DNA from 4 places in the Planococcus dechangensis genome. Region 1 is predicted to be linked to each of the others. Evidence: riboswitches for the same ligand, from Rfam matches in the RefSeq annotation. Region 1 holds a riboswitch; each other region holds the start of a gene.

Region 1 (7,297 bases):
CGTTGAAAAGTTCGGCACGGAATATGAGGAATGGATGAAGCAGCGCGCACGGCTGATTCCGTATATTTATTAAGCAAACCCATCACCGAAAAGTTTGAACGGTCCTGAAAGAAATCTTTCGGGACCGTTTTTTATATGCAGGAAGTGAGCATATTAATTTACATCGTATACGATGTAAATTAATATAGATCGTGTAAGATCTAATTCTTGGAGGGATGTAAAAATGAAAACTTTATTTGAAACGACCATGATCAACAGCGGCGGACGCGAAGGCACCGTTTATTCATCGGACAATATCTTCAATCTCGATGTCGCGAAACCTGTCGCGCTCGGTGGCCAGCCGAACACAGCGACCAACCCGGAGCAATTGTTTGCAGCAGGCTACAGCTCTTGCTTCAACAGCGCGCTGGACTTCGTGTTGGAACGTGATAAAGTGAAAGTAACGAACAGCGAAGTCACTGCGACCGTTTCTTTGCTCGGCGATAAAACAGACGGCGGCGTGAAACTCGCGGTACGCCTCGAAGTGGACATCGACGGTTTGGAAGACGGCAAGAAACAGGAGTATGTCGACAAAGCCCACGCATATTGCCCGTATTCCAAAGCCATCAAAGATTCGGTAGACGTGGAAATTATCGTTCGATAAGCAGAAAAACAGGTGATGACATGGACAAACCAACCAAACTGGAACAGCAATTATGCTTTGAAGTGTATAAAGCTTCGAGCAATTTCTCGAAACTTTATGCCAAAACGCTAGAGCCGTTCGGCCTGACCTTTACGCAGTATTTGGTCTTGCTCGTGTTGTGGGAAGAAGATGGCTTGACGATGAAAGAGATCGGCGGGCAACTCGGGCTCGGCACCGGCACGCTCAACCCGATCATCAACCGCATGATCGAAAACGGCCGTGTGATCAAAGAGCAATCGATCGAAGACCGGCGTGCTTTCCGCATTTCCTTGACCGAACAATCGCGTGCGGATGAAAAGCCGATCGAGCAGGCCATTCACGACAAGATCACCAGCTGCAATTACCTCGACGTCAATGCGATTGAGCTGATGAAAAACTTGAAAGCCTTGAATGCGTTTTTCAGCGAGATGGATCTGTGAAAATTCATGGAAACAGGAGTGGTGAATGATGGGAATCTATGATATTAAGGTCACCAATGCCAGCGGGGAAGAGTACAAACTCGAACGCTACAAAGGCCAGCCGATGGTCATTGTCAACACGGCGACCAAATGCGGCTTGCGCGGCCAGTTTGACGGCCTCGAAAAAATTTACCAGCGCTATAAAGATGAAGGTCTTGTCGTGCTTGGCTTTCCGTCCGATCAATTCGGCCAGGAAGTCGGGGAAGCGGCAGATGCCGAATCGTCGTGCCGCATGACTTACGGCGTCACGTTTCCGATGCACGATATCATCAAAGTGAACGGAAAAGAAGCGCATCCATTGTTCAGTCATTTGACATCGAACACGAAAGGCTTCCTGTCGAGCGGCATCAAATGGAATTTCACGAAGTTCCTTGTCGATCCGAACGGCAAAGTCGTGGCGAGGTTCGCACCGAAAGATACACCCGATTCGATGCACAAAGACATCCAGAAAGTGCTCGGGGCCTAAACAAGAATTGTTCACGAAAGCGGCGGGATGTGTTAAGCTGAACGTCACGATGTGTGAACGGGAGTGAAAGAAATGAGCAAAGCAAAACCGAAAGCGAAAAGCGGCATTGGCAAAGGAACCGGCAAAAAAGGCTGGAACCGTTGGGAAAAAGGCAAAAACAAAGCCAAGAGTTACAAGCCATATACGAGCAAAGACAATAAAGAAGTCACCGGCCAAAAAGGAAAGCAGCCACAACAAGCTGAATCCGAATGGGTTGATGGATAACACGAGCCGCGCATGCAATTGCGCGGTTTTTTTATTTCCTGGGAAATAACAGCGGACTGGATGGAGGTGGAGATTGCATTCCTCCTCCAGTTTTGTGTTTTCGAAAAAAAAGCACGCCCAATGATCATGGGCTGTGCTGGTCGAATCCGCTGCTGTTGTGGGCGTTCTCTGCTGAGTGGTTGGCGTAATGGTTATTTGGGTTGGTATCATGCGGTTTGCGGTCTTTGAAATTATCCTGTCTGTAATCGACAAATACGCCGACCGCGACCAAAGCGGCGATAAATCCAAGAACATACATAACTTCAGCCCCCTTTTTTATAAGTATAACCAAAATGGGAGATTCTTACACAACTATTTATTCACTTTATATCAGTGAAATTGATAAAAAACCAATAGGCACGAATCCAAATAAGCTGTACCTTGAATAGTAGACATTAAGTAGAGCAACAGTCACCCTTTCACATTCCACAATCAGTGGAATATCGAAGCGGCCGCGCGCATAAAGGTGAGACGAAGCAATAAGACAAATGCTTTTCTTGGCTTATTGCGGGAGGCCAACCCAAGGCTGCGGCTAATGTGGCGATGAAAAAATCAGCCCTCTCATTCCACCACTTCCAGATTCCAGCTAATATCCCCAAATTCGATACTTATAAACCCGCATCAAAAAACAACTACAAATGGGAAGTTTTATGCTTGAAACAGTTAAACGCCTAGCCCCTTTTTCACTTTCTGATGGTAGACCCTAGAAAATACTTGCGGCTAAATTGGAAAAGGTCTATAGTTAAAACTACAAGATTTGGTGTTTTAATTAATATATGACACCATATATAGTGATACCGCAATGAAGGTGCCCAATATGGGCTTAATAGGGAATCCGGTGGAAAACCGGAGCTGTTCCCGCAACTGTAAGCGCAGACGAACCATGATGATCCCACTGTCCAATGGACGGGAAGGGCATGGTGAGAGTGACGCGCGAGCCAGGAGACCTGCCTTTGTTGTCGTTTTGCTCTTCTCCGGGAATTGGGAAGGATGACAAAGGTTGTGTTCGCGTGGTCGTAGTATGCCCACCTTCTTAACTTGCGTTTATGCCCCCATTCTCTCCGGAGAGCGGGGGCTTTTGTGTTTTTTTAAAAGGAGGATATCAGCATGTATAAAGAACAACTTCCGGCCGGTGTGTCGAGGACCATCCAGTCCCGGCTCGTCTTGCCGCCGGATACGAACCATATGGGCACGATTTTCGGCGGAACGGTGCTCGCTTATATTGATGAAATCGCAGCGATTGCGGCGATGAAGCATAGCCGGCACGCAGTCGTCACCGCCTCTATCGACAACGTCAATTTTCTGTCATCGGCGAAAGTCGGCGATATCCTGATCTTGGAAGGTGTCGTCATCTCAACGGGCCGGACATCGATGGAAGTGTATGTTAAAGCGGAATGCCAGCACATCGAAAGCGGCACGCGCAGTTTGACGACAACCGCCATTTTATCGATGGTGGCAGTTGATACAGAAGGACGCCCGACACCGGTCGCAAGCGTGGTACCAGAAACTGAAAATGAAAAACGATTGTTTGAAAATGCACAGGAACGAAAAGAACGCCGCATGAAAGCGAATGAATACGCGAAGGAGTTGTGCTGAGATGATATTAGAAACAGTAGCAAGGGATAAAAAGATTCAAGATGCATTAGACCGGGTGTCGATGGACGAGCCGCATTGGACATTTGAAGCGGCAGGATTATATTTGGAGAAACTATACGAACAAGCGGCTGAGACGCGCGGCTATAGCGCAGCGAACAAATACGATGACTTCTACGGATTGATTGAAGGGCTTAGCCATCTCGGCATTTATTCGAAAGATTTGATGGGAGCTTATTCGGAAGAAGAGATCCGCTTATTGGGACGTGAAATTGCACCTGAGCGCGACGAGCTATTCAATTACATCGGCTTGTTCTTGCTCGCCGACCGCTATTTGGCAAAAGACTACGACGGCCGTGTGTGGGAGCTGCCGCAGGAGCGCTTTTTGATCATCGCCATGACTTTGATGCAAAAAGAACCGAAAGTGCGTCGCCTGGAACTCGTCAAAGAGGCATATTGGGCGATGAGCAATTTGTATATGACAGTCGCCACTCCAACTTTATCGAATGCCGGGAAAAGCTTCGGGCAAATGTCTTCGTGCTTTATCGACACCGTAGCGGATTCGCTTGACGGCATCTACCAGAACAACTGGGATGTCGCGCGCCTCAGCAAAGATGGTGGTGGCCTTGGCGTCTATTACGGCAAAGTCCGTGCGCTCGGTTCGGACATCCGCAAGTTTAAAGGCAATTCATCCGGCGTTATCCCGTGGATTCGCCTGCTCAACGACACCGCCGTCAGCGTCGATCAACTCGGCCAGCGCCAAGGTGCAGTAGCCGTCTATTTGGATGTCTTCCATAAAGACATCATGAACGGCTTCCTCGACTTGAAAACCAATAACGGCGACGAGCGCCGCAAAGCGCACGATATTTTCACCGGCGTGTCGATTCCGGACCTGTTTATGCAAAAGCTGCAGGAAACGGATGAAAACGGCCGTAGCATTGGTGAGTGGCATACGTTCTGCCCGCATGAAGTCAAACAAGTTATGGGCTGGAAAGACGATCAGGGCAATTCGCTAGGCTTGGAAGATTTCTACGACGAAACCGACCGCAAATATTTCACCGAGAAATACGAAGAAGCTGTCGAGCATCCATTATTGCCGAGAAAATCTGCACGTGCGATGGATATCATGGCACGTATCATGGTGTCACAGCTCGAGACCGGCACGCCGTATATGTTCTACCGCGACGAAGTCAACCGCGGGAACCCGAACAAGCACTTGCGCGGCATCGGCAAAACATCCATCTACTGCAGCAATCTTTGCAGTGAAATCGCACAGAATATGTCGCCGACAGAAATCATTAAAGAATATAAAGACGAAGAAGGCAATTTGGTCACTGTGAAAAAACCGGGCGATTTCGTTGTCTGCAACCTGTCGTCAATCAACTTGCCAAGAGCGGTGCAAGCGGACGTCTTGTCCCGCTTGATCCCCATTCAATTGCGCATGCTTGATAACGTTATCGATTTGAATACGATTTCCGTCGGCCAGGCGGAAGTGACGAATGAGAAATACCGCGCTGTAGGATTAGGAACATTCGGTTGGCACCATTTACTGGCGCTTCGCGGCATCCATTGGGAGACGCAAGAAGCAGTCGATTATGCCGATACATTGTATGAAGAAATCGCCTGGCACGCCATCCGCGCATCAGCGGGACTGGCAGAAGAAAAAGGCGCATTCAGTGAATTCACCGGTTCTGAATGGCATACGGGCGAGTATTTCGAGCGCCGCAGCTACAAGGGAGAGCGCTGGGACGCCTTGCGCAGAAAAGTATCTGCATCCGGTGTGCGCAACGGCTGGATGATGGCGGTCGCACCGAACTCGTCGACCGCGAAGATCGGCGGCTCGACAGACGGCATCGACCCGCTATATGCAGTTGAATACGCAGAAGAGAAGAAGAATTTCCGCTTTAACGTCACAGCACCGGACCTCAATCACCGGACGTATGACTATTACCGGCGCGCGCGCCACGTGCTGGACCAGAAATGGAGCATCCGCCAAAACGCGGCGAGACAGCGCCATATCGACCAGTCGATCAGCTTTAATCTATACGTGCCGCACACGATCCGCGCCAAGGAATTACTGGAACTGCACCTCGAAGCGTGGAATTGCGGATTGAAGACGAGCTATTATGTACGCAGCACGTCGCAGGAAGAAATCGAAGCGTGCGAGGCATGCGAAAGCTAAGGAAGGATGAGGAGTATGCAAACTTTAACGAAACAACCATTGATGGACCCGGATGCACCGAACCGCTCGACCGCCATTGTCGGCGGTGAGAGCTCGGGTCTGCTCAACTGGAATGATATCGCCCACCCACATATGTATGAACTGTACCAGGCGCTGCTCGCCAACTTTTGGAAAGCGCAGGAAATCAATATGCAGGATGATATCAAAAACTGGGACTCACTGTCGGATACCGAGAAAGATGTCTTTTTGCGCATCAACACGCAGCTTGCTTCTCTCGACAGCCTGCAGACGCCGACGATGACCCAAGTGATGGATTATGTCAGCGATTCGAGCTTTAAATCGATTTTTGCCGTCATCGCCCAGCAGGAAGCGGTCCATACCGAGTCGTATTCTTACGTCCTCAGCTCGCTTGTGCCGCTCGATGAACAAAACCGGCGCTTTGACGAAGCGAAGAACGACCCGCTCGTCAAAAAGCGCAACGCACGGATCTTGTCTGCGTACGAAGCGTTCCGCCATGAGCCGAACTTGGAAAACCTGTTGAAGCTGTCGGTAAACTCGATCAACTTAGAAGGCATTTATTTCTACGCTGGTTTTGCGTTTTTCTACCATCTCGCTCGCCAGCAGAAAATGCTCAAGACGAGTACGATGATCAGCTATATCCAACGCGATGAAATGCAGCACGCTTATTTCGTTTCGCAGTTTATCCGCATCTTGATTGCGGAAAACCCGGAGCTCGCGACAGATAGCATGAACAACTGGATCCGCGAGGAAGTGGCGCATGCTGTCGAACTCGAAAAAGAATGGGCACAGCATATCCTCGGAGAAATCGATGGTCTGGATCTCGATGAGTTCAACGAATACGTCGAGTATTTGGCAAACAAGCGGCTGCGCCAAATCGGCCTCGGCAACCTTTATGAAACGCGCGACAACCCGATGCCGTGGATCCGGGTGTTTGGCGACGATATGATGAACAGTACGAAATCGGATTTCTTCGAGCAGAAATCGCGTGCCTATACGAAAGTGTCGGAGTCGAATGGCTTTGATGAATTATAAGCCGGCTGCGGCGATTGTCTATGCCTCTGCCACAGGCCATACGGAGCTCCTTGCGGAAATGGTCGAACAAGCGTTGAGTGAACGGGGATTGGCTCCAGATCGGTTCCGGGCAGACCAGTTCGACCCGATACAACTCTCACGTTATGATATTGTTTTAGTGGGAACCTATACATGGGCGAATGGTGAAGTGCCGAAGCAGCTGCACAAGCTGTTTTGGGAATTCGAAAATCTGAGCCACTCGCCTATTACCGCTGTTTTCGGAACTGGCGACCGGTGTTTTGCCAACTATTGCGGAGCGGTCGACCAGTTCCGGGATATGCTTTATGCCCGAACGGCGCTTGCGGCGACCTTGAAAGTAGAACAGATGCCCTCTGAAGAAGACCGTGTGAGATGCCGCCAGTTTGCGAAAAGTGTAGCTGCCAAATTCCACGAGCAAGCGCATCTATTTGAAACGAGCAAATGATACAGACTTTCCGTTTTTCTTGTCCTCCCAGCGGGTATAGGGCTAATAACAAATAAAACGGAGGAGGATGAAGATGGCACAGCACAAGTGGTTGAAA
Region 2 (7,297 bases), 490 kb from region 1:
TGTGTCGCGGCGACCAAACAGCTATCCGTCGACGTTCCCGTAGCAATGGTGCCGGTCAACGGATCGACGACTTCTTCGTGCTGCAAGGCTTTCGTTTTCGCTTCTGTTGCTGTGATCATCGCTTGGATGAACGCTTCGTCCGACAAAATGCCATTGACCATGATCCATGTATTGATCGTGCCGACACGCTGTTCACGCGCCACAGCTTGCGACACATCGACGCCGTTGCCGACGCCCGCCGTGACCGATACGACAATGGTGCCGAAGTCAGCCTCGTATTCACGGACAATCGCATGTTCCGTGCGGACAGCGGTCATCATCGCCACGGTATCGGTTGCCTTTAAGCCGCTGTCTTCAATATAGTCGACCATCTCTTCATAGCTATTGTCGATGTTATAAGCGGCATCGACACGACGGTTAAGAAAGTTGCGGAACCAGCCGGATCCTGCGTTGACGACTGCCGACGATACGGTTTTCAGCGGCTGCTCGCTTTGATAGACGACAAATTCCGGGGTCACGAGAAAATCGCTCGCACGTATCGTTTTTCCGATCGATTGCCGGCGCACACCGGGCAATAAGGTGATTTGCGGCTTCGGCAATTCAGGATGGGGATGGTTGCTGACACGCGTTTTGTAAACAGACTCAACATCATGAGTCCGGACGACTTCATGCGGTTCACCGATGCGGACGATGCGCCCCCCATCCATCAGCAGCAGTTCGTCGCAATACATGGCAGCCAAATTAATGTCATGAAAAATGGAGATGACTGTCAATTCTTTTTCAATCGCTTGTTTTTTGATGGTGTCCAATAATTCTTTTTGGTGATTGATGTCGAGGTGGTTGGTCGGTTCATCGAGCAACAGAATCGAAGCATTTTGCGCCAAGGCTTGTGCCACAAAAACACGCTGCTGCTCACCTCCGGACATTTGCTCGATCAAGCTCGTCTCGTATTGGCTGACGTTCATGAGTTCCATCGCTTCTTGAACCGCTGCTTCATCTTCTTCAGACCAGGAAGAAAACCAGCCGCTTTGATGCGGATAGCGGCCGAGTGAAATGGTCTCCCGTACCGTGTGGGAAAAAGCATGGGCGTGAAGCTGCGGCAGCACCGCCATTTTCCGTGCCAATTCTTTTGCCGGAAAATCGGCGAGTGCTCTGCCGTCAATACGCACTTCCCCATCTGTCGGCGGCAAGACGCCGCTGATCAGTTTCATCAACGTCGACTTGCCGCTGCCGTTTGGTCCCAGTATGCCGAGCATGCGGCCTTTTTCAACTTGAAAAGACAAGGAATCGACGATTTTCTTATCGCCGTAGCCGCCTGAAATATTTTCAATCTGCAACATTTACAGCCCTCCTCTGCGCTGGCGGAAAAAGATAAATGCGAATACCGGCGCGCCGATAAACGCGGTGATGACACCAATTGGCAATTCAGTCGGTGAAATGATCATGCGTGCCACCAAGTCACATACAATCAATAGCGCCGCACCGTTAATGAACGACAACGGCAATAAATGGCGATGGTCAGAACCCCATAGGAGGCGTGTCATATGCGGCACGACCAATCCGACAAACCCGATTGTCCCGGATACGGCAACAGCCGAACCGGTAAGCACCGATCCACCGATTAAAATCGCCATCTTGCTCCGCTTGACGTCGACGCCAAGATGCTGCGCACGCTCTTCGCCGAACAGCATGGCGTTCAACTCTCTGCGGTACAGCCATAATACGAAAGAGCCCCCCAGGATAAACGGCAGCGCCATTTGAACATATGGCCAGCCGCGCATCGATACGCTACCGAGCAGCCAGCCAATAATCTGGCGCAGCTCTTCGCCAGTCAAAGCAATCATCAAGGACATAATCGACCCTAGAAACGAACTGAAAATGATTCCTGTCAAAATGACAGTCTCCATTTTCATCGAGCGATCGACAAGGCGTGCAAATCCCATAACCGCAAGCATCGTAATCAACGCGCCGATCATGCTGATGACCGGCAAGGTAAACATGCCGAGAAACGGGATTGAAATACCGAAAAAGAGCGTCATCACGGCGCCCACTGCGGCACCGGAAGACACTCCCAAAGTGTAAGGGTCAGCGAGCGGATTTTTCAACAAGCCTTGAAAAGCTGCTCCCGCAATCGCCAGTGCCGCACCGACCAATCCCGCCAAGACTACGCGCGGCATGCGGATATTCCATAAAATATTCGCTGCCGCCGTATCTGATGATGGATCCCAAATTACTCTAGGTGATATCGGTACCGTTCCGACCGTTACGCCGAGCACCACAGCTCCGCCAAGCAAAAACAGCGAGACCAGGTACGCGAGTGCTGTCTTACTCACCGAAAGTCTCCGGGTAAATCACTTGTGCCAATGTCATCAAGCCTTCCGTCAAGCGCGGTCCTGGACGCGTCGCCGTATCGCCATCCAACTCATAAACTGCATCTTCCTGGACAGCTGTCACTTCCGCATAGCCGCTGCGTGTTTTGATTTGCTCGATAGCATTTTCGACATACGCGCCTTCAGTTGTGATGATGACATCAGGATTTGCCGAGACGACAGCTTCCGGGTCCATGCTGATCCAGCCTTGCTCGTCTCCAGCTACATTCTCCGCTTGGATCATCGTCAACATTTCATGAATGAACGTGCCTTCGCCGGCTGTGTAAAGTTCCGGCTCACTGCCAATTTCCACAAAGACAGACTTTGTTTCTTCGACGGCCGCTGCCATTTCCTGAATTTCAGCTACTTGCATTTCCATTTCTTCCACCAAAGCATCCGCCTCTTCTACTGCACCTGATGCCTGGCCGATCACCGTAATCGTTTCGTATACTTCTTCAAATGTTTCAGCGTTGTCCACGACAAAAACGTTCAGGCCGGCATCACGCAATTGCTGAAGCCCTTCTGTACCCATGCCGAGTCCGGATTCATGAGCCAAGACGACATCCGGCTGCAGGCTGATGATTTGCTCTACATTGAATTCCTGTCCACCGATTTTTTCAATATCTGCCACTTCTTCTGGATAATTATCGAAATCCGATACTCCGACCAGTTTTTCGCCGAGTCCCAGTTCATAAGCGATTTCTGTATTGGAAGGAATCATCGAAACAAAGGATTCCGGCTGTTCTTCAATGACGACTTCATCGCCCAATGCATCGACTAAAGTCACTGGAAATTCCGCTTCTGCGACTTCCGAAGGCGGCTCTGCCGGTGTTTCTACATCTTGCTCTTCTACTGGAGTCGCCGTGTCGCCGCATCCAGTCAATACTAGTGCCGCCATTCCAGCAGCTGTGCCGAATTTCCATATGTTGTTCATGTTTTTTCCTCCTAGTATATTCATGCTTTCCCTACCAAGCGCTCGCTCGGGTTTCGTGGGATGTGGGTCAGCTAAGCGTTGCGACAGGACGTCGCGCATTTAGCTTAGCCTCCACCTGGCCGCTTGCACATTTCTTGGTTTCTAGTTCCAGCGGCCTGTCTCTCGAGTCGTAAGCCGACTGCCCTGTGCGGCATAAAGCGCCGCTTCGGCCATTCGTCTTACGCCTGTCGAGCCAGAACGGCCGCTTACGCTTTTCGATACAAAAAGTCCCCCGCAGTGATACTGCGGGGGACGGATAGGACGGTTTCGCAAAAAAGGCGCGTCCGGCTTGTCCTCGCAAGCTTGCGGTTCGTTTCTCATGAAGGCAGGTCTCCTGGCTCGTGATCATAGCTCGCTGCGCCTTCCCGGGAATTTCCCAGTGGCCAATTGCAGTTCGCTCTCACATACAGTGGCGGGACCGCGCCGGAATTGCACCGGCTTCCCTTTTAACTCATGTTCTTAGACATAAGCACCTTCATGATTGCTATTCAGTTGCTGTATTGACTTCATTATACACCGAAAGTCTTGCTTGTCTTCTACATTTTTTCCGGAGCTTGGACCCCAACCGTTTTCAATGCATTGGCGAGCGTCGTCTTGACCGCTTCGATAAGCGCCAGGCGGGCACGCGTTAAGTCTTCGTTCGATGCATCCAATACTTTGTTGGCATTATAGAAGCTGTGGAAGTTGGACGCCAGTTCATGTATATAAGTCGTGACGCGGTGAGGCGCACGAAGTTTGGCTGCGTCTGCGATTACTTGCGGGAAATCGCCGATTTTCTTCAATACTTCGATTTCCTTCTCATCTGTCAGAAGTTCCAAATGCTCGGTCGAAGCGGTGAAGTTCTGTTCCGCGGCTTGGCGCAAGATCGAACAGATGCGCGCGTGTGCGTACTGGGAATAATAAACTGGGTTTTCGTTGGACTGGGATACGGCCAAATCCAAATCAAAGTCCATATGCGAATCGCCAGAACGCATCGCGAAGAAATAACGGACCGCATCCAAGCCGACTAAATCGACCAATTCACGCATCGTTACCGCTTTGCCGGTACGTTTGCTCATCTTCATTTTTTCGCCGTCTTTGTACAATTGCACCATTTGGATGATGCTTACTTCAAGCGTGTCACGGTCATAGCCGAGCGCTTCGATCGCCGCTTTCATGCGCGGGATGTAGCCGTGGTGATCGGCGCCCCAAATATTGATAAGCTTATCGAAACCGCGTTGGATTTTATCGTCGTGATAAGCAATATCTGGCGTCAAATACGTATAGGTGCCATCGTTTTTGATGAGTACACGGTCTTTGTCGTCGCCGAAAGTTGTCGAACGGAACCAAGTTGCACCGTCTTCTTCGTAAATGTGGCCGTTGTCGCGCAGTTTTTTCAAAGCTGCATCGATTTTGCCATTTTCGTAAAGGGACGTTTCCGAATACCATACGTCGAAATGGACGCGGAAATCCGCCAAGTCTTTCTGCAATTTCGCCAATTCCACTTTCAAGCCGTGTTCACGGAATGCTTTATAGCGTTCTTCTTCCGTCATATAGAGGAATTTATCGCCGTGATCTTTGACAAGGTCTGCCGCGATATCGATTATGTCCTGGCCGCGATAGCCGTCTTCAGGCATGCTTTCGCCTTTTCCGAGTGCTTCGAAATAGCGTCCTTCAATCGACAGCGCCAAATTATTGATTTGGTTGCCTGCATCATTGATGTAATATTCACGGGATACCTTATAACCTGCTAAATCCAAAATGTTGCACATCGAGTCGCCAACAGAAGAACCGCGGGCGTGCCCTAAGTGAAGATCGCCAGTCGGGTTTGCGGAGACGAACTCAACCTGGATGCGCTCACCTTTGCCGGCGTTCGAACGGCCGTATTCCGGTCCTTGTCCGAGTACAGTTCTAGCGACATCGTTCAAATAATCTTTTTTGATGACGATATTGATAAAGCCAGGACCTGCAATGTCGACTTTTTCGATGTTTGCAGATTGTGTGTCGAGGTTTTCAACAATAGCTTCTGCAATGGCGCGAGGCGGCTTTTTCGCAAGGCGCGTTAATTGCATGGCGACATTTGTCGCATAGTCGCCGTTTGCTTTGTCTTTCGGTGATTCCAATTGGACATTGACTGGTTCCTCCGTCAATCCTGCTTTATGGACCGCATCGGCGATCGCTTGTTTAATCGAATGCTGCACTTGTTCTACTGCGTTCATTTGGTTCCCTCCATAAACTGTATTTCCATTTCGTATTCGCCCACATAATCATTTCCAAGCGCCAAATCATAACGCACACGGAAGCGGCTTTCCGTGACGACCAATTCATGCGCTTTTGTCGTTAACATGAAGGAGCCTTCCCCGTTCCGCAGATTGCCGGTTTGTTCTTTGTCGAGCAAGAACGGTAAGCGCATCTGCAAGCCGCCGCTCCTCATGACGACGGCATCTTGTTCACCGAGTTTGACCGTAGTCCGGATATCGAGCTCATCTTGTCGCTCCTCGTATTGCAAATAGCGCCGGCCGCCTTTCTCTGTCAAAACGCCCTCTGCACGAAGCTCCATCACTTGCTCATCCGAACCCGGCTGGCGGATGGTCGTTGTCAATTTGATTTTCACCGATTTTTTCATTTCTGCATCCGCCTTTCCGTTTGTTCATAACCTTCTCATTATAGCCCGACTGCTGGCGCTTTTTCAATCTTATGTCGGTGAATGTATATGGTTTTCTCATGCGGCGGCTTCCAATGGCACAAAGCCATCGATTTCTTGCAGTCAATGAAAAAAGCTGCCGTAAAACGCCATCAAGCGCTTCGGGCAGCTCTTCACATTATTTTATCCAGCCAAGGATCATTTCGCGGATGAGTTTGCTTGCTGTGTTGGCGGTTTGATCGGAATGATCGTAAACGGGCGCGAGTTCGACGAGGTCGAAGCCAACGACGTTGACGCCGGATGCTGCAATGGCATGGATCGATGCGAGCAATTCGCGCGACGTGATGCCGCCTGCGTCGACTGTGCCTGTGCCTGGCGCATGCGCCGGGTCAAGCACGTCCATATCGATGGTGATATAAACCGGGCGTCCTTCGAGTGTCGGCAGCACTTGTTTCAACGGTTCGAGCACTTCGAATTTATACAAATGCATGCCTTGTTCTTTCGCCCATTCGAATTCTTCTTTCATGCCCGAACGGATGCCGAACGAATAAACATTCTTCGGGCCGATATGGTCGGCGATTTTACGGATCGGCGTGGAATGGGAATATTCTTCGCCTTCGTAGTTTTCGCGAAGATCGGTATGTGCATCAAAATGAATAATCGCGAGGTCATCGTATTTACTCGCGACCGCCTTCATGACCGGTAATGACACCAAATGCTCGCCGCCCATGCCCATCGGAATTTTTCCGTCGGCCAAAAGCGTATGCACATATGTCTCGATTTCCATCAGGGATTTTTCCGGATTGCCGAACGGCAACGGGATATCGCCTGCATCGAAGAACTTGACGTCTTCGAGTTCACGGTCTAAATACGGGCTGTATTCTTCCAGCCCGATCGATACTTCGCGGATTTTGTTCGGGCCGAAACGCGATCCCGGTCGATAGCTGACAGTCCAATCCATCGGCATGCCGTATAGAACCGCTTTGGATTCTTCGTAATTCGGATGGCTTTTGATGAATACTTTTCCTGAATAAGTTTCGTCAAAACGCATCTTATTCACCCGTCAAATCTTTCACGAATTTCGGCAAAACGAATGCCGCATTGTGCAATTCCGGCGTGTAATATTTTGTTTCGATATCATGGAAACGTTCAGCCGGAACTTCCAGCGGGTTGTACTTTTTCGAACCGATCGTGAACGACCACAAACCGCTCGGGTAAGTCGGGATGTTCGCAAGGTAGAGCTTCGTGATCGGGAAGATCTCTTTGACGTCGCTTTGGACTTGCTTGATCAGATCCGGCGTGAACCAAGGGTTATCGGATTGTGCCACAAAA
Region 3 (7,297 bases), on a different contig from region 1:
AAGTCATGAACACTAATCTTGATTCGTCAAAATCAGGCGCAACAGTTACATCAAGCAACCCGCCTTGACCTGAGTTATTTACTTCTGGTGTACCTTCGATTGGATCTGAAACAGAGCCATCTTCAAGGTTTACAATAAGAAGTTCCGCTTCATCTCTTTGCGTCACAAGTATGCGGTTTGGTTCAAACTCTTCCATCCCCCAAGATACGCCAAGACCCTCAACCACAACTTCCACATCAAGTTCTGTTTCCGTCTCTACTGCAGGTGCTCGTGTTTGTTCTGGAAATGCCGGTTCAAACTCTGTAACTTTTGGTTGAGATTCTGCAGATCCATCTGCACTTTCCCCAGCGCCCTCTTCAGCACCTTCTTCCGTTTCAGTGCCTTCGTCAGTACCTTCTTCCGTTGCAGCACTTTCTTCTGTTGCGGCATCCGAGTCAGCAGGTGTTTCTTCTGACGTATCATCATTTCCACATGCTGCCAATACCAAAACAAAGACCAGCATGGTAAAGAACAATAGCCTTGACCACGAAACTTTTGTCATCCTCTTTCCTCCCCTTTTCTAAAATATTTAACTGGATAAATTCTAAATTTCATTACCCTGAAATTCAGCACCGAAAATTGTTAAGAATTTCATATTATAACTAAAAATATGAAGCTCCTGTGGAAACAACGTTATCATAATTATAGGATATTAAAAAATAATTTGATTTTTTCATAGATGGAGTCCACTTCAGTAACAGCAATATGGAGTACACAAATGCATTTCCACACTAAGCGTTCGCAAATGTTCTTTTTAAGAAACACTAACAAAGGGAGAGAAGATGTGCCTTATCGGCTTCTTCTCTCCCTTCTATTTTGTAGCTTCCGATAAGTCGGGATATGTAAACTAATTTTTTTCTTTACTACTCTCTGCTAATTAAGGTTGGATAAGCGTTTTCACGAGGTTGCAAAGAAACATCTTGATAATTTTCCGCATATTTCTAAGTGTTGGTAAGTATTCGTTTTCAATTAAATGAAGTCACAATTAATGAGACGATAATTAAAGGGAATTTAATCCAAATTATTGAAACATATAATAAGCTTAGGTTTTCCGAGTTTACGAAATAATCATAAATATTTTTCATCTAACGGAGCAAGTTGGTCCGATAAAATGCAGTTAGGTACCATAGTTTTAGGAGGTGTAATAATGGAATTTGCAGAACAATGTTCTTTTGAGTTGGAAAAGTTGGGTAGAGGACATGTCTGGTTTAACGATGTTTATTTTCCACTGGAAGAAATAAAAAAGTTACCTGCTATTATTCAGCGACTTAACTATATTGATAATTTGGTGCTTTTCACGTTTCATATTAATGATGAGGGAATGATGGAGGCTTATTGGTATAACCTTTCTATTCAGGTCGTCGATACTGTTCAGGATAAAAATAGCGTCCTTCTAAGTGATACAGGTAGAAATACATTGGAAGAGCTTGGCGATTATTCCATTGAATTATGGAATAACACTTATTATCAAGTTCGAAAAGGTGATATAAAAGGATTTATTGAAAGTATAAATCAGTATGTATCTTTTATGGAAAAAAATGAAGGCTCTCTTAGGGAAGAATACGATCTACCTAATAAAGAAAAACAAGGAATCTATTATCAAGTTTTATTTATCTAACGGATGCTTTAGTTCAAGAAACCACTAAAAACAACTTAAAGGACTTCTATTAATCTTTAGAAGTTTTTAATCATAGTAAAATAAAATTAAACTTTAACAAAGCCATTCGATTAACTATTTAAATCTTGTATGATTTTAATTGTTAATAGTTCTTCAATTACTTATAACCTCCATTGAAAATTGTTGATTTTACAATTGTTTAAAAACCGTTTGTAAAAGTACACTTTTGCGAACACTTTTAAAAAGCTGAAAATGACCGAAAAAAGCGTTCGGAAACGTGTCAATTTAATACAGCTCAAACTAATATTTTCAAAAAATCCAGAAAGGAAAATTATTTATAATTTATTTAGTGGATTGGCTATATCTTTCTACTTGATTGGATTAGGAATAATACGGTACTCATGATGAAAAAAATTCTGAACAAAAAAACCTTGCTCATCTCACTTTTCACACTAGCTTTAGTCGTACTTCTGAGCTTCACTATCTTTTTTATATGGGCTCAAGATACATTTGAAGCGGTAGATGCGGATCAAATAGAGATAGAGGAAGTTATAGAACCCGTAGACGGGTGGTATATGTATAGAGCAGAAAATGCAGAAAAAGGGTTAATCCTCTATCCTGGCGCAAAAGTCGAACCTGAAGCATATGCCTATTTAGCACAAGAATTATCCAAGCAAAACATTACAGTTGCTATCCCTTCAGTCCGATTAAATTTATCAATTTTAGATGTGTCAAAAGCGGATGAAATAATAGAAAGCGACGACAGCATCGAGTGGTATGTTTCGGGCCATTCCATGGGAGGCGCAGCGGCAGCTATGTATGCCGATCAACATTTAGATCGCGTAAACGGGCTCATATTGCTTGGGGCATACGCAGCAAGCAATGACTATTTAAGTGAATCCACCTTACCCGTTTTATCCATCGGCGGTTCAGAGGATGGATTAAGTACGCCTGAAAAAATTAAGGAAAACAGCTCGAACCTCCCAGAAACAACAGAGTTGATTGAAATTCCAGGCGGAAACCACGCTTATTTTGGCGTATATGGTAGTCAGTCCGGCGACAATGAGGCACAGATCACCGTTAGTGAACAACAAGAAATCATTGTCGATTTGATTGTTGATTGGTTAGAAAATGATCACTCCTTAAGTCAGAGTGAGTCATGAAAACTTTACAATCCACATAAAAACACCACACGACAAATCGTGTGCTGTTTGTTTTCCACCCTATTATTCTTCCAATTTCCTTGCAGCAAATTCGTCGTCCATTTTCAGGAAGTACTCGCCGCCTTCTTCAATGCCTTTTATGCGAATGATCATGTCGCGAAACATCTTTTCTTCTTCCATTTGTTCTTCAATGAACCAATCCAAAAATGACAGCGTAGCATGTTCCTGCAGTTCATCCGCCAAGCTTACCAATTTATATATGTTTGCCGTAACTGACTTTTCCTGCGCAAGTGACGCTTCCACAACATCCAAAGCATTTGCATATTCGTTTCTTGGTTCTGTCAACGCCTGGAGTACAGGTTGTTCATCCATTGTCACCAAGTAATGATAGAATTTCATCGCGTGCACATGTTCTTCTCGTGATTGGATTAAATAGAAGTTGGCAAATCCGTGATACCCTTTTCCTGAAAAGTACGACGCCATCGCTGTGTAGGCATGTGCCGCCTGAAGTTCGTTATTGAATTGAGCGTTTAACGCTTCTGTCAAATTTGTTGGTAGCATCTTGAATTCCTCCTCTATTCTATTTAACGTTAGTATAACACGTATGTTGATTAACCCATTTTATAGAAAGCTATGGAAAGTTAATAATGGATCTGCTCCGCTCTCATCCTGCCTTCCACTCCATTACACACAATGGAATCTAAATGTATCATCCTTTTCACAATGAACGATCCCAGCGACGCCGCGCACAAGGGCTAGGCGAAGCACTGAGACGGACGCCCTACCCGGCTCATTGCGAAAGCCATGCCCAAAGCGGCCGGCGCGGTGAACCACCGCATTCCATTATTCAACCAAATAACATTTCCACAATCCCCTCCTAAATCCACATCAAAAGTGCTACACTAAAACTAAGTAAATAATCATGCAGGGAAAAGGTGCTGATTCGTCAGCGTAACAGGGAATCCGGTGAAAATCCGGAGCTGTTTCCGCAACTGTAAGTGCGTATGAAATAAGAGATGCCACTGGGGAGACTCGGGAAGGCCTTAGAGTAAAGCGATGCACAAGCCAGGAGACCTACCTTTTTCTGAACGTATTTTTGCTCTTCGGAAGATAAGAGGATCTACGGCAACTTTTTCCTATGGACAGCTTTGTGCTGGATATTCGCAATCGTGCCACTCTCTTCGTTGAGAGTGGCTTTTTTTGTCTCTTTTTTGAAAGCGATGCGTGCGCTGATATTTACGGACACTATTTTGGAGGTGAAACAATGAAAAAAGACATGCGCTTTTTGTGCTACCCATTCATGCGGGAAAACGCACCGACTGTCGATTTTGAAATTCGCACCGACTCCCTGACGACAAGGATCGGCGAAGCGATATCCGTCACCGACATCCCGGAAGTGATGGAAGACTTGTGCTATTTGCAGCCGATGGTCTATCACTTGAACGGCTCCGTGCGCGGGAAACTCGCCATTACTGAACAAGACCTTGCCGAGCTCAGCGATATGTATGACCGCTACGTAGCTGAAGTGAAAGAGCAAATCGACCAGTTCGTCCTACCCCAAGGAACGCACGCGGCTTGCATTCTTCACGTGTGCCGCAGTGAAGCGAAAAAATCGGTGCGTGCGCTTCATCACGTGATGCTTGAGCGCGCAGTGCCGGAACATTTAATGGACTACGCCAACCTGCTCGCCAATGTCTTTTTTGTGATGGCCGTCTACGTGAACAAGCAGCACGGCGTCGATGAAATACCGTTCGTCAGCAAATCCTATCCAACAAAACGCAAAAAGAAAGAGGAGACTCACACGTGAAAATCAAATCATTTCTCTTACTCAGCATTCCGCTTGCCCTGACACTCGGTGCTTGCCAAGACAACGCCGCCGAAGCACCGGCAACAGAAGAAACAACCGAACAAACATCCACTGAGACTTCAAGCGACGCACCGTATACTGTCATTGACGACCGCGGTGAAGAACTTGAATTCGAACAAGCGCCTGAAACGATCGTGTCGCTTATCCCGAGCAACACTGAGATCGTCTTTGCACTCGATGCCGGAGATCAATTAGTCGGCGTAACTGACTATGACAACTACCCGGAAGCGGCACAGAATATCGAGCGCGTCAGTGATTCCGTGGAATTCAATGCCGAGAAAATCATCCAGCTCGACCCGGATGTCGTTTTAGCTTATTCAACCGGCGAAGCACCGCCTGCACTCGCGCAGCTTGAAGATGCCGATATTCCGGTATTTGTTATCGAATCGGCCACTTCATTTGACGAAGTATACGGCGATATCGAACAAATCGCAGCTGTGCTTGCAAAAGAAGAAAAAGGCGCTGAAGTGATCGAAAGCATCCAAACGCAAATCGAGGATGTCCAAGAACGCCTGGCAGCGGTCGAAGAGCAAAAAGAAGTGTATGTGGAAATCAGCCCATCCCCTGAGATTTACACAACCGGTAAATCGACGTTCCAGCAGGAGATCCTGAACCACGCTCAAGTGACCAATGTCTTCGAGGACCTGGAAGGCTGGCCGAATATCTCTGAAGAAGAAGTCATCACGCGCGATCCGGAAGTCATCTTGACGACCGTGTCTTACGTGGAAGATGCAGTCGGCGATATCGAAGCGCGCGACAGCTGGTCCGATGTGGAAGCGATCGAGAACGGTGAAGTGCATTTCATCGACTCCGACATCACTTCCCGCCCTGGGCCGCGCATTGGTGAAGCGGTGCAGTTAGTTGCGGAAACGGTATATCCGGAATTGATGGAATAATTTTATTCATCCCAAGCATTTTGTCGTTTTATAGAAATGGAATGAATAAATTATTCAAAACAAAAAAAGGCGCTGCCGTCTTACATGGCTGCGCCTTTTTGCTATTCACAATCCCGCTTCGTCGCGGATATCCTGTTCGGTGATGGCCCCACCTTTTCCAGTTCCTTTGACGTCTTCAAGTTTGACGCCAAGCTCTTTCGCCAAATGACGCATCCTCGGCGACACGCGCGTAAAGCTCGCCGCCTGTTGTGAGCTATCGTTTTCTGCTGCTTGTTCAAGATGGACTTGTTCAGGAGTTTCCGATCTTACCGGCGCCTGCTCTTTCGTGTCAATGACTGCAAGTAAAGTGCCCGCTTTGGCGGAATCTCCGCGCTTCACGTGAATTTTCTTCACCGTTCCGCTCGTTTCTGCACGGATTTCCGATACGGCTTTTTCGGTTTGCACTTCACATAGTACCGCGTCTTTATCCACGTAATCGCCTTCGTCGACAAACCATAGGACAATCAAGCTTTCGTCTGTATCTTCCGACAGCCTCGGCAATATTACATCATGCATCGAACCGCCTCCATTCACGCTTCATCCATCATCTGTTTGACCGCCTCGACGATTTTATCCGGTCCTGGCAAGACAAAGTCTTCGAGTACATGGCTATATGGAATCGGCACGTCCGGAATCGCGAGTCGTTTGATCGGCGCTTCAAGTTCGTAGAGCGCTTCTTCCGAAACGATCGCTGCCACTTCTGCGGTCATGCCATACGAGCGGTAATCTTCATCGACGACGACCAGGCGATGCGTTTTCTTCACGGAATTAATAATGGTGTCTTTATCGATCGGTGCCAAGGAACGCAGATCGATGACTTCCGCTTCGATGCCGTCTTGTGCTAATCGCTTGGCCGCTTCCATCGCGAAATGCGTCATCATCTGGATGCCGACGATCGTTACGTCTTTCCCTTCGCGCATGACATTGGCTTTATCAAGCGGTACCGTATACGATTCTTCCGGCACATGGCCGACCGCATAATCGAGCTGGTCCATCCAGCCGAGCCCTTGCAAGGATTTATGGAACATGAAGACGACCGGATTGTCGTCGCGGATCGCGGATGTCATCATGCCTTTTAAATCATACGGCGTGCTCGGTGCGACCACTTTCATCCCTGGCATATGGGCGAACGTCGCATACAAAGTCTGGGAATGCTGCGCGGCGTCGCTATAGCCGCCGCCGACTGCGGTCATGAGCACCATCGGCAAGCGCACATTGCCGCCGGACATATACGGGATCTTCGCCATATGGTTGTAGATCTGGTCCATACAGACCCCGAAGAAATCGACGAACATCAATTCCGCGACCGGCCGCATGCCTTCTGCTGCGGCACCGATCGCCGCTCCGATGAACGCTGTTTCGGAAATCGGCGTATCGAGCACACGCTCCGGGCCGAACTTTTCCATCAAGCCTTGCGTCGAACCGAAAATCCCGCCGTACTTTCCGATATCTTCACCGAGCACAAATACGTTTTTGTCGTTCTCCATCTCCTGGGCAATCGCTTCCGCCATCGCTTTATTGCCAGTCAGCATTCTTTTTTTCGCTGTTTCCATTTCGGACAAGCTCCTCTCTGGATTTAAGATGTAAAGACGTCATCAAGCGCTGCTTCAGGTTTGGGATAATCGCTGTCACGTGCAAACCGGTAGGCTTCATCCACTTCTTGTTTGGCGCGTGT
Region 4 (7,297 bases), 1.6 Mb from region 1:
CAAAAATTCAGGTTCAAGGGACAAGGAATGCTTATAATAATCGATTGGGATAAAGAGAAAAGTACATGGCTCCTCCGCATGTACTTCCGATTGAATCGGCACGTTCTGAAAACATTCAATATCTCCGAGAATCGAAAAAGGAGTACAGAAGCGGAGCAAGAGTGACTTTCCTGTGATTTCAGTGGTGGCTACCCGGCATTTTCCTTTTACAAGTAAGTACAATCCATCAATTTGATCGCCCTCGGTTAAAATAATGTCTCCAGCCTTATATGTTTTTAATTGGATGAACTCAACATGGGGGAGAAGCATCTGCAATTCATTATTTTCAATGTAAGTTTGGATTTCAGTAAGTTTCATCAATAGTTCACCTTTTTGGACAGACGTCCTTTTTAGTATAGCAAAGCTTAGGTAAGATAGAGGTGAGGTGACTAATTATGCAATTTGTATTCGATCTTGATGGAACCATTTGTTTTAAAGGCCAACCTTTAACCCAAGAAATTTGTGCTGCTTTGGATGAGTGCCAGGCAATGGGACACGAAATCATCTTTTCATCTGCGAGACCGATACGTGACTTATTGCCTGTGCTGCCGGAAAAATATTACCGGTTAAGAATGGTCGGTGGAAACGGGGCTTTTCGAAATGCGGATGGCTCAATCGAAGTAAACAGTTTTGACAAGAGTACTTGCAAGCAACTTTTCCATATTATTGATACGCACCAGCTAACGTATTTGATTGATAGCAGCTGGGATTACAGCTATACCGGAGAACAGACCCATCCGATCTATCAAAACATCGATCCGTTGAAGAGTGCAAAAAACGTGCCGATTGATTTGCTGGAAAATGTAGTGAAAATGGTTCTTTTCACAAGCAATGACGAGATACAGAAAAGCTTGGAAGCCCTTCCTCTGAACCTGCATCTGCACCAAAATGAAGGAATACTTGATTTGAGTCCTGAAGGCATTGATAAATGGGCTGGGCTACAGCAACTGGGAGTCAAAGAAAATGAGTTTATTGCCTTTGGTAATGACTCAAATGACATCTGCATGTTTGAAGCTGCCAAAGAAAGCATATGCATTGGTAATCATCCGGTTGCCAAAGAACATGCGACCAAACAAATCACAGAGGATCAAGTGGCAAAAATGATTTTGTCTATGAGTGAAAAGTATCTTACGCAACAGATTGACGTTAATTAGTTTAAGTAAAAAATTAATTAAACTTTCAAACACAGCTCAATTAGAAAAAATATCTATAGATTGCCAGTTTACATATGACCCCTTATCGGAAGTCCATAATAGCGAAAAGAGAAGGTACTGGTCCCGAGTATCTTCTCTTTTTCGTTTGTGTAAGTGTAATTTCACGAACACTTCTATGATTATCGATAAGAAAGATTTACTTCGTTAAATATTAAAAGTTATCAATGATTACTTAATCATGGCGCTTTAATTTTCTTGAAATATCTAGAAATAAAAAAATGTGAGTAGGAAGAACTTTATTTAGGAAAACCCATTTATTTACTTTAATGTATACTATAATTAAATTGATAGAAGTACATTTAAACTAATTCCATTCGAAGGAGTAGCCTGTGAAAAAAATTAAAATTGTATTTCTTAGTTTAACAATATTTGTTTTCTTTTCTTTCCTTCTAGTTTTAGGTGGGAGCTTTTTTCTTTACAAAGTCATAGCAGAAGAACAACCAGATATAAACCTTACATACATCGAAGCAATGGCAGCGATAGTAACTCGAAGTCCTGAAGGAAAACTAAAAAACCAGATCAAAGATTCTTACTTACAAGAAGATTATAAACACGTTTCAATTTATCATGAAAAGGATTTCTCTGAACTTCTGCCAATAACAAAAGAAACGTTAGACTTAGCTTTCGTGAAAACCGAAGCATTGTTCGGCAAAACATATCAAGAACCGATTGACTTTCTTGTATTCCAAGATAGCGAAGAGATGTCGAAGTTGTCTGGGGTAGAAGGTGGTGCTGGATTTTATTCAGCAGAGGATAAGCTGTTAGCCATACATTATCTTGATAAGGACCTTATATTAAAAAGAGAGAATTACCCTTTATACATGTTTCAGGGAGTCATTCTTCACGAATATACTCACTACGCTTTTGCTCAAAAGGCTAAAGATTTAAATATTTACCCGCTTTGGTTTCAAGAAGGTGTTGCTGAATATATTGAAGCCGAAGATCAAGGAGCACCTTTGCCTGAATCTGAAAGTATTCCTTTTGCTCACTTAACAACCTATGAACAATGGGCTGAAGCGAGGTACATAGAGTCAACCAACAATTATGCACAGAGTTATTATGCAATTGAATACTTAATAGAGGAATACGGGGAAGAGATTATCAACAAAATAATGAATTCGGCAAATAAAACCAAAGACTTCGAGAAAAGTTTTAAAGAAATAACGGGGTTAACAATTAACGAATTAGATAAAGTGTACTTAAAATTTTATATAGAATGAAGCAAATTAAATATTTTAAGGAATTTCTAATCTGTTTGGTTTACATATTGCAGGATTATCGGAAGAAGGTTTATCGATAGTCTAGATAAAATTTATCAGTTTCTAAGTTATTATACCGTTATTTAATCATTATTTTTGAAAGACGGTATAATTTTTTCAGGAGTGACTAACGTGTGGAGTTGGTCTAAAAGATGAAAAAAGTTATGCTGGTGAGGAAAGAACGACTGTGTATATAATGAAAAGAAAATAGAGTTCGATCCAATTCATAAAGGTGCTTATGTCTTGAACATAAGTTAAAAGGGAAACCGGTTGAATTCCGGTGCGGTCCCGCCACTGTAAGTGAGAGCCATCTGCAAAAAGCCGCTGAAGCGATGCTTCAGGAAGGTTCAGAATGCGATGATCACGAGCCAGAAAACCTGCCTTTGTGTGGATGCCCATTCGCTTGCGAGGACAAGCTGGAAGCACGCCTTTTTTTGTGCTGTTTTTCCTCAATTCCTCGCGGCTCGTGGGGGATTTTTCTATTTTGACGAGTGGAGGGAAAAGTATGCCAGCAGTTTCCATTATGGTTCAAGGAACAGCTTCTGACGTGGGGAAAAGCTTGATTTGTACAGCGCTATGCCGAATTTTTTCAGACGATGGATTTCGGGTAGCTCCGTTTAAATCCCAGAACATGGCGCTGAATTCTTTTGTGACAGAAGCAGCAGGCGAAATCGGCAGGGCGCAGGGCGTTCAAGCAGAAGCAGCCCGTATTCCGGCGACTTTTGACATGAATCCGATTTTGCTCAAGCCAAAGCAGGACATGGTGTCAGAAGTCATCGTCCATGGCCGGCACTTTATGGACATGAATGCAAAAACCTATCGCGACGACTTCTTGCAGCAAGTGATGCCGGCGGTCGAGCAGTCGATGCGCAGGCTGCAGCAAGATTTTGACGTACTGGTGCTCGAAGGTGCCGGAAGTCCCGCAGAAATCAACTTGAAGGATAAAGACATTGCCAATATGCGAATGGCCCACTTGGCAGATGCCGCCGTCATTTTAGTTGTGGATATCGACAAGGGCGGTGCTTTCGCTTCTATCGTCGGAACCCTTGCGTTGCTCGATGAATCAGAAAGAATACGTGTAAAAGGAATTGTCATCAACAAATTCCGCGGCATGCGCGAGCTGCTCGATGATGGCATTGACTGGCTGGAGAAAGAAACAGGCATTCCGGTGCTTGGGGTCTTGCCTTATCTCGATGTCCAAATCGATGCAGAAGATTCTCTCGCACTATCATCGTTGCGGTTTAAAAAACCGAAGCCAGGAGAGTTTGCAATAGACATAGCCGTCATCCGGCTCCCTCGAATCTCGAATTTTACAGATATAGACCCGTTTTTTGATGAACCGGAAACTGGCGTTCGTCTGGTTGGAAAAGTCGAAGAACTCGGTACACCAGACCTTCTGATCATTCCCGGAACCAAAAACACATTGGCTGATGCTGCATGGCTCATGGAAACCGGGTTCGATGGTGCGATTCAAAAGCTGCGCGAGCACGGAACAAAGATTTTCGGTGTTTGCGGAGGCTTTCAATTGCTTGGGGAATCACTCGTAGATAATGAGGCAGTCGACGGGGAAGGTGGAGTGGCAAGGGGCCTTTCATTACTGCCGGTCGACACGGTGTTTGTCGGGGATAAGAAAACGGTTTTAATGACCGGCAAGCAAGTAAAAGACGGACAGGTGCTGACAGGCTACGAAATCCATTTGGGAAGATCGACCATCTACGGGGAAGCTATCCCATTTATGCAGCTATCGGACGGCCGGATGGACGGGGCAGTAAGTCCAGATGGAGAAGTGATCGGTACCTATCTTCACGGCATTTTTCATAACCGGAAATTCACACGTGAACTGGTCAATGAATTGCGTGTCAAAAAAGGATTGGACCTGTTGGAAGACAATGTGAAACCCGATGCCCAGCGAAGGGAAGAAGCATATGATTTTCTAGCGGAGCAAGTTCGCAGCCATATGAACATCGCAGCGGTTTACCAACTACTCGGCTTGGCGGCTGACGCGGTCCACGAAAGCAAAGTGTAAGATGATAATGTGTTTTTTCAATACCGCTGGAAAACAGCGGATTATAAAGAACAACAAGCCGAACTTCTTATTGAAGTTCGGCTTTTGCATTTGCGTGATCGACAAAATGAACTCCACACTGTATCCCACAATTCAAGTTGAAGATTCGCAAGTTTTCTAATGATCTAGGCAGTGGATGAATTGACCCATCCGTCTTACGATTTTTTTATATTCAGGTTGGCCAATAACATATTACACACGATAAAAACTAGGCACGTTAAAATACTGAAGTAATTCAAGTCCTGTATCGACAGTAATCTGCTTTGAGCCAAATATAAAATGCCTCCTGGTGACAACTGAATGATGAGATGGTTAAACCCTGATATGACGATAAAGAAAATAGACACCAAAATTGTCGTGATGGCTATCAGGATGGGGCTCTTAAGGTAGGTGCTGATTAGAATAGTTAAGCTCACAACATATAAAATCCAAAGGCTGTAAAAAATCAAGAATAGCATGAAATTTGTCAAAGAGTAAGAGCCGAATAAAAATACCGTGTACCCATAAGAAACCGTTGCGCCGATGGATATGCAGAACATGCTGATCAACCAATGGCTTGCCAGCTTGGATAAAAGGTAGGAGCGCAGTGAGACGGGGCGCGTCAAAATAAAGTCCTGCATGCCGCTGTTGCGATCGGATGCGATCAGCCCCATGAAACTGATGATTAAAATGATGAGTCCGATTTGATTGAACTGGCCGGAAACAGTGGACAGGAGAACTTCAGCTGCGTTCGGTACTGCCCGGTTCGGATCGATGGTAATCCCCTCTGCACCGCCAAGATTTTCGAGGATGACGTCCATGTATTTATTGATCAATGGTTGGGTAACGCCGAGGATGACGAATAATAGCGTTAACCAGATGAACTTAAATTCTTTCGAGGCTTCCAATAATTCTGTGCGCATTAATGTAGTAAAGTTTGTCATGTGTCCGACACCATCTCCAGGAAAACTTCCTCGATTCCTTTTTCATAAAACTCGATGGACATGATATCCAGCTCTTTTGCAGTTAAGTCATTGACAAGGTTTTTCAAATCCAGTTGTTCAGTCCCAGTTAAAAGGAATGCGGTAGGCGAAAGGCTTTCGATAAGCGCCACACCAGTATCTGCCCACGTGAAGCATGCTGGTGGAATCTCCGCTGTCTTCACCAAAACTTGCCTGCGGTCTGCATGCTGTAAGTGGCTGTCGATATTTCCGATAATCGTGCCATCTTTGATGACGAGGTAACGATCGCAAAATTCACTGGCATCATCCAAAATATGCGTGGAAATGATGATGGTCGTGTGCTTCTTCAATCGGGCGATTAATTTTTTCATTTCGTTTCGGCCAATCGGATCCAAAGCCGAGACCGGTTCATCCAAAATCAGCAATAGCGGCTTGTGCAAAATGGCCTGGGCGATTCCGAGCCGCTGCTTCATGCCGCCGGATAATTGCTCTACTTTATAGCCCTCTTTATCCTTCAGCCCGATTTCCTCCAACACTGCGGGGATAGCATCATTTAAAAATGCCGCATCCAAGCCCGACAATTTCCCGAAGAAACGAAGCGATTCCCCGCAGCTCATCCACGGCTTGAAGTCCGTGTGTTGGGACAAATAGCCAATGTGTTGCTTATGCTGCGCAATGGGCTTGGAATGGAAAGTGATGTCTCCTTGTTCATACTGCAAGACACCAGTCATGCATTTGATGAGTGTCGTTTTTCCGGCACCGTTTGGCCCCAACAAGCCAATGCATTCGCCCTGTGCAACCGTAAAAGAGACATCGCTCAAAATTTTTCGTTTTTTGATCGTTTTATGAAGCTTCTCGACTGTAATCATGTCGGATGACCTTCCTTCCGATGACCAGATACAAGATCGGGCCTAATGATTGGAATAATAAGATGGCAGCGAGCCATACATACGGTGCCGCAATCCGATCTTTCCGCTTAAACCAGTCGTATAACGCGATGCCGATAAGCAATAAGTTGAAAATGACAATGGGTACCACGAACGGAAGGATTTGCGCCCAATCGATTTCCAGTAAAGCAGTAATATCTGTATTCATTTTATCACCCTTTCTGTTATCATTATCAATAATGATAACAGAAACGTCAACTACTTTATTTCGGTTCGGGATTTTCCGTACAAATCCCTTGGCTGGATAGTCATTTGACGGAAGTTGGTAAAACGCCGGAAAGAATATATAATAGCTAACTAAGCGCACACAAAAAGGGGACATTGCAAATGGAATTTGATTTATTTAAAAACCAGGTCAGATTTAAAATAGCTTTGGAATTAATAGATGTCGATGAAGGGTTATCGATTCTGCAGTTGAATAAAATACTGAAAGAAGTACCGCAAGCCACATTGTACAGGCATATGAATGCCATGCTGGAGGATGATTTGCTGAAAATTGTCGGCATAAACCGCAGCGGGAAAGTGGAAGAGAAGTTATATGCTTTGAATACACAAGCGTACAAAGTCAGCCAGGAAGATTGGCAGTCGGCTACTTATAGCGAGAGAATCCGATTTATCACGTACTATTTCATGTACATCATCCAAAATTATAAAAACTATCATGAACGCATTGTTGGCGAACAAGCTCAAGATCAATCGACATTTTCTTTCGTGAAGCTGAATTTAACTGATGATTCGTTTGACGATTTTCAGTCTGAGCTGAGCACATTAATGAAAAAATACTATGCCGTGGGCGAATCAGAAGATGCAACTGATCGTACGGTTTCGGTGG

The links. Region 1 has a riboswitch for cobalamin ahead of ACFO5U_RS12055 (acyl-CoA thioesterase). Riboswitches for the same ligand answer to the same signal wherever they lie in the genome.
Region 2: linked by a shared signal. The riboswitch ahead of ACFO5U_RS09635 (ABC transporter substrate-binding protein) and the one ahead of ACFO5U_RS12055 (acyl-CoA thioesterase) in region 1 are both predicted to bind cobalamin.
Region 3: linked by a shared signal. The riboswitch ahead of ACFO5U_RS15740 (hypothetical protein) and the one ahead of ACFO5U_RS12055 (acyl-CoA thioesterase) in region 1 are both predicted to bind cobalamin.
Region 4: linked by a shared signal. The riboswitch ahead of ACFO5U_RS04300 (cobyric acid synthase) and the one ahead of ACFO5U_RS12055 (acyl-CoA thioesterase) in region 1 are both predicted to bind cobalamin.

The regions. Positions count from the first base shown of each region.
Region 1 covers NZ_JBHSGL010000005.1:1,803,118-1,810,414, reverse strand. The annotation lists gene ACFO5U_RS12085 (methyltransferase family protein) at 1-73, shown strand, start outside; gene ACFO5U_RS12080 (organic hydroperoxide resistance protein) at 224-643, shown strand; gene ACFO5U_RS12075 (MarR family winged helix-turn-helix transcriptional regulator) at 664-1,101, shown strand; gene ACFO5U_RS12070 (glutathione peroxidase) at 1,130-1,606, shown strand; gene ACFO5U_RS12065 (DUF3934 family protein) at 1,679-1,870, shown strand; gene ACFO5U_RS12060 (hypothetical protein) at 1,995-2,168, opposite strand; cobalamin riboswitch at 2,699-2,878, shown strand; gene ACFO5U_RS12055 (acyl-CoA thioesterase) at 3,017-3,505, shown strand; gene ACFO5U_RS12050 (ribonucleoside-diphosphate reductase subunit alpha) at 3,507-5,684, shown strand; gene ACFO5U_RS12045 (ribonucleotide-diphosphate reductase subunit beta) at 5,691-6,737, shown strand; gene ACFO5U_RS12040 (flavodoxin domain-containing protein) at 6,727-7,200, shown strand; gene ACFO5U_RS12035 (hypothetical protein) at 7,274-7,297, shown strand, end outside.
Region 2 covers NZ_JBHSGL010000005.1:1,308,492-1,315,788, forward strand. The annotation lists gene ACFO5U_RS09625 (adenosylcobinamide amidohydrolase) at 1-1,340, opposite strand, end outside; gene ACFO5U_RS09630 (FecCD family ABC transporter permease) at 1,341-2,333, opposite strand; gene ACFO5U_RS09635 (ABC transporter substrate-binding protein) at 2,326-3,303, opposite strand; cobalamin riboswitch at 3,650-3,834, opposite strand; gene argS (arginine--tRNA ligase) at 3,879-5,540, opposite strand; gene ACFO5U_RS09645 (YwiB family protein) at 5,537-5,947, opposite strand; gene speB (agmatinase) at 6,144-7,016, opposite strand; gene speE (spermidine synthase) at 7,018-7,297, opposite strand, start outside.
Region 3 covers NZ_JBHSGL010000015.1:298,694-305,990, reverse strand. The annotation lists gene ACFO5U_RS15760 (PQQ-dependent sugar dehydrogenase) at 1-541, opposite strand, end outside; gene ACFO5U_RS15755 (hypothetical protein) at 1,187-1,657, shown strand; gene ACFO5U_RS15750 (alpha/beta fold hydrolase) at 2,059-2,820, shown strand; gene ACFO5U_RS15745 (ferritin) at 2,884-3,381, opposite strand; cobalamin riboswitch at 3,737-3,916, shown strand; gene ACFO5U_RS15740 (hypothetical protein) at 4,085-4,627, shown strand; gene ACFO5U_RS15735 (ABC transporter substrate-binding protein) at 4,624-5,583, shown strand; gene ACFO5U_RS15730 (biotin/lipoyl-containing protein) at 5,689-6,138, opposite strand; gene ACFO5U_RS15725 (alpha-ketoacid dehydrogenase subunit beta) at 6,153-7,175, opposite strand; gene ACFO5U_RS15720 (thiamine pyrophosphate-dependent dehydrogenase E1 component subunit alpha) at 7,199-7,297, opposite strand, start outside.
Region 4 covers NZ_JBHSGL010000005.1:252,759-260,055, forward strand. The annotation lists gene ACFO5U_RS04285 (Crp/Fnr family transcriptional regulator) at 1-357, opposite strand, end outside; gene ACFO5U_RS04290 (HAD-IIB family hydrolase) at 435-1,193, shown strand; gene ACFO5U_RS04295 (peptidase MA family metallohydrolase) at 1,583-2,473, shown strand; cobalamin riboswitch at 2,726-2,911, shown strand; gene ACFO5U_RS04300 (cobyric acid synthase) at 3,018-4,538, shown strand; gene ACFO5U_RS04305 (ABC transporter permease) at 4,733-5,500, opposite strand; gene ACFO5U_RS04310 (ABC transporter ATP-binding protein) at 5,497-6,387, opposite strand; gene ACFO5U_RS04315 (PLDc N-terminal domain-containing protein) at 6,362-6,613, opposite strand; gene ACFO5U_RS04320 (transcriptional regulator) at 6,793-7,297, shown strand, end outside.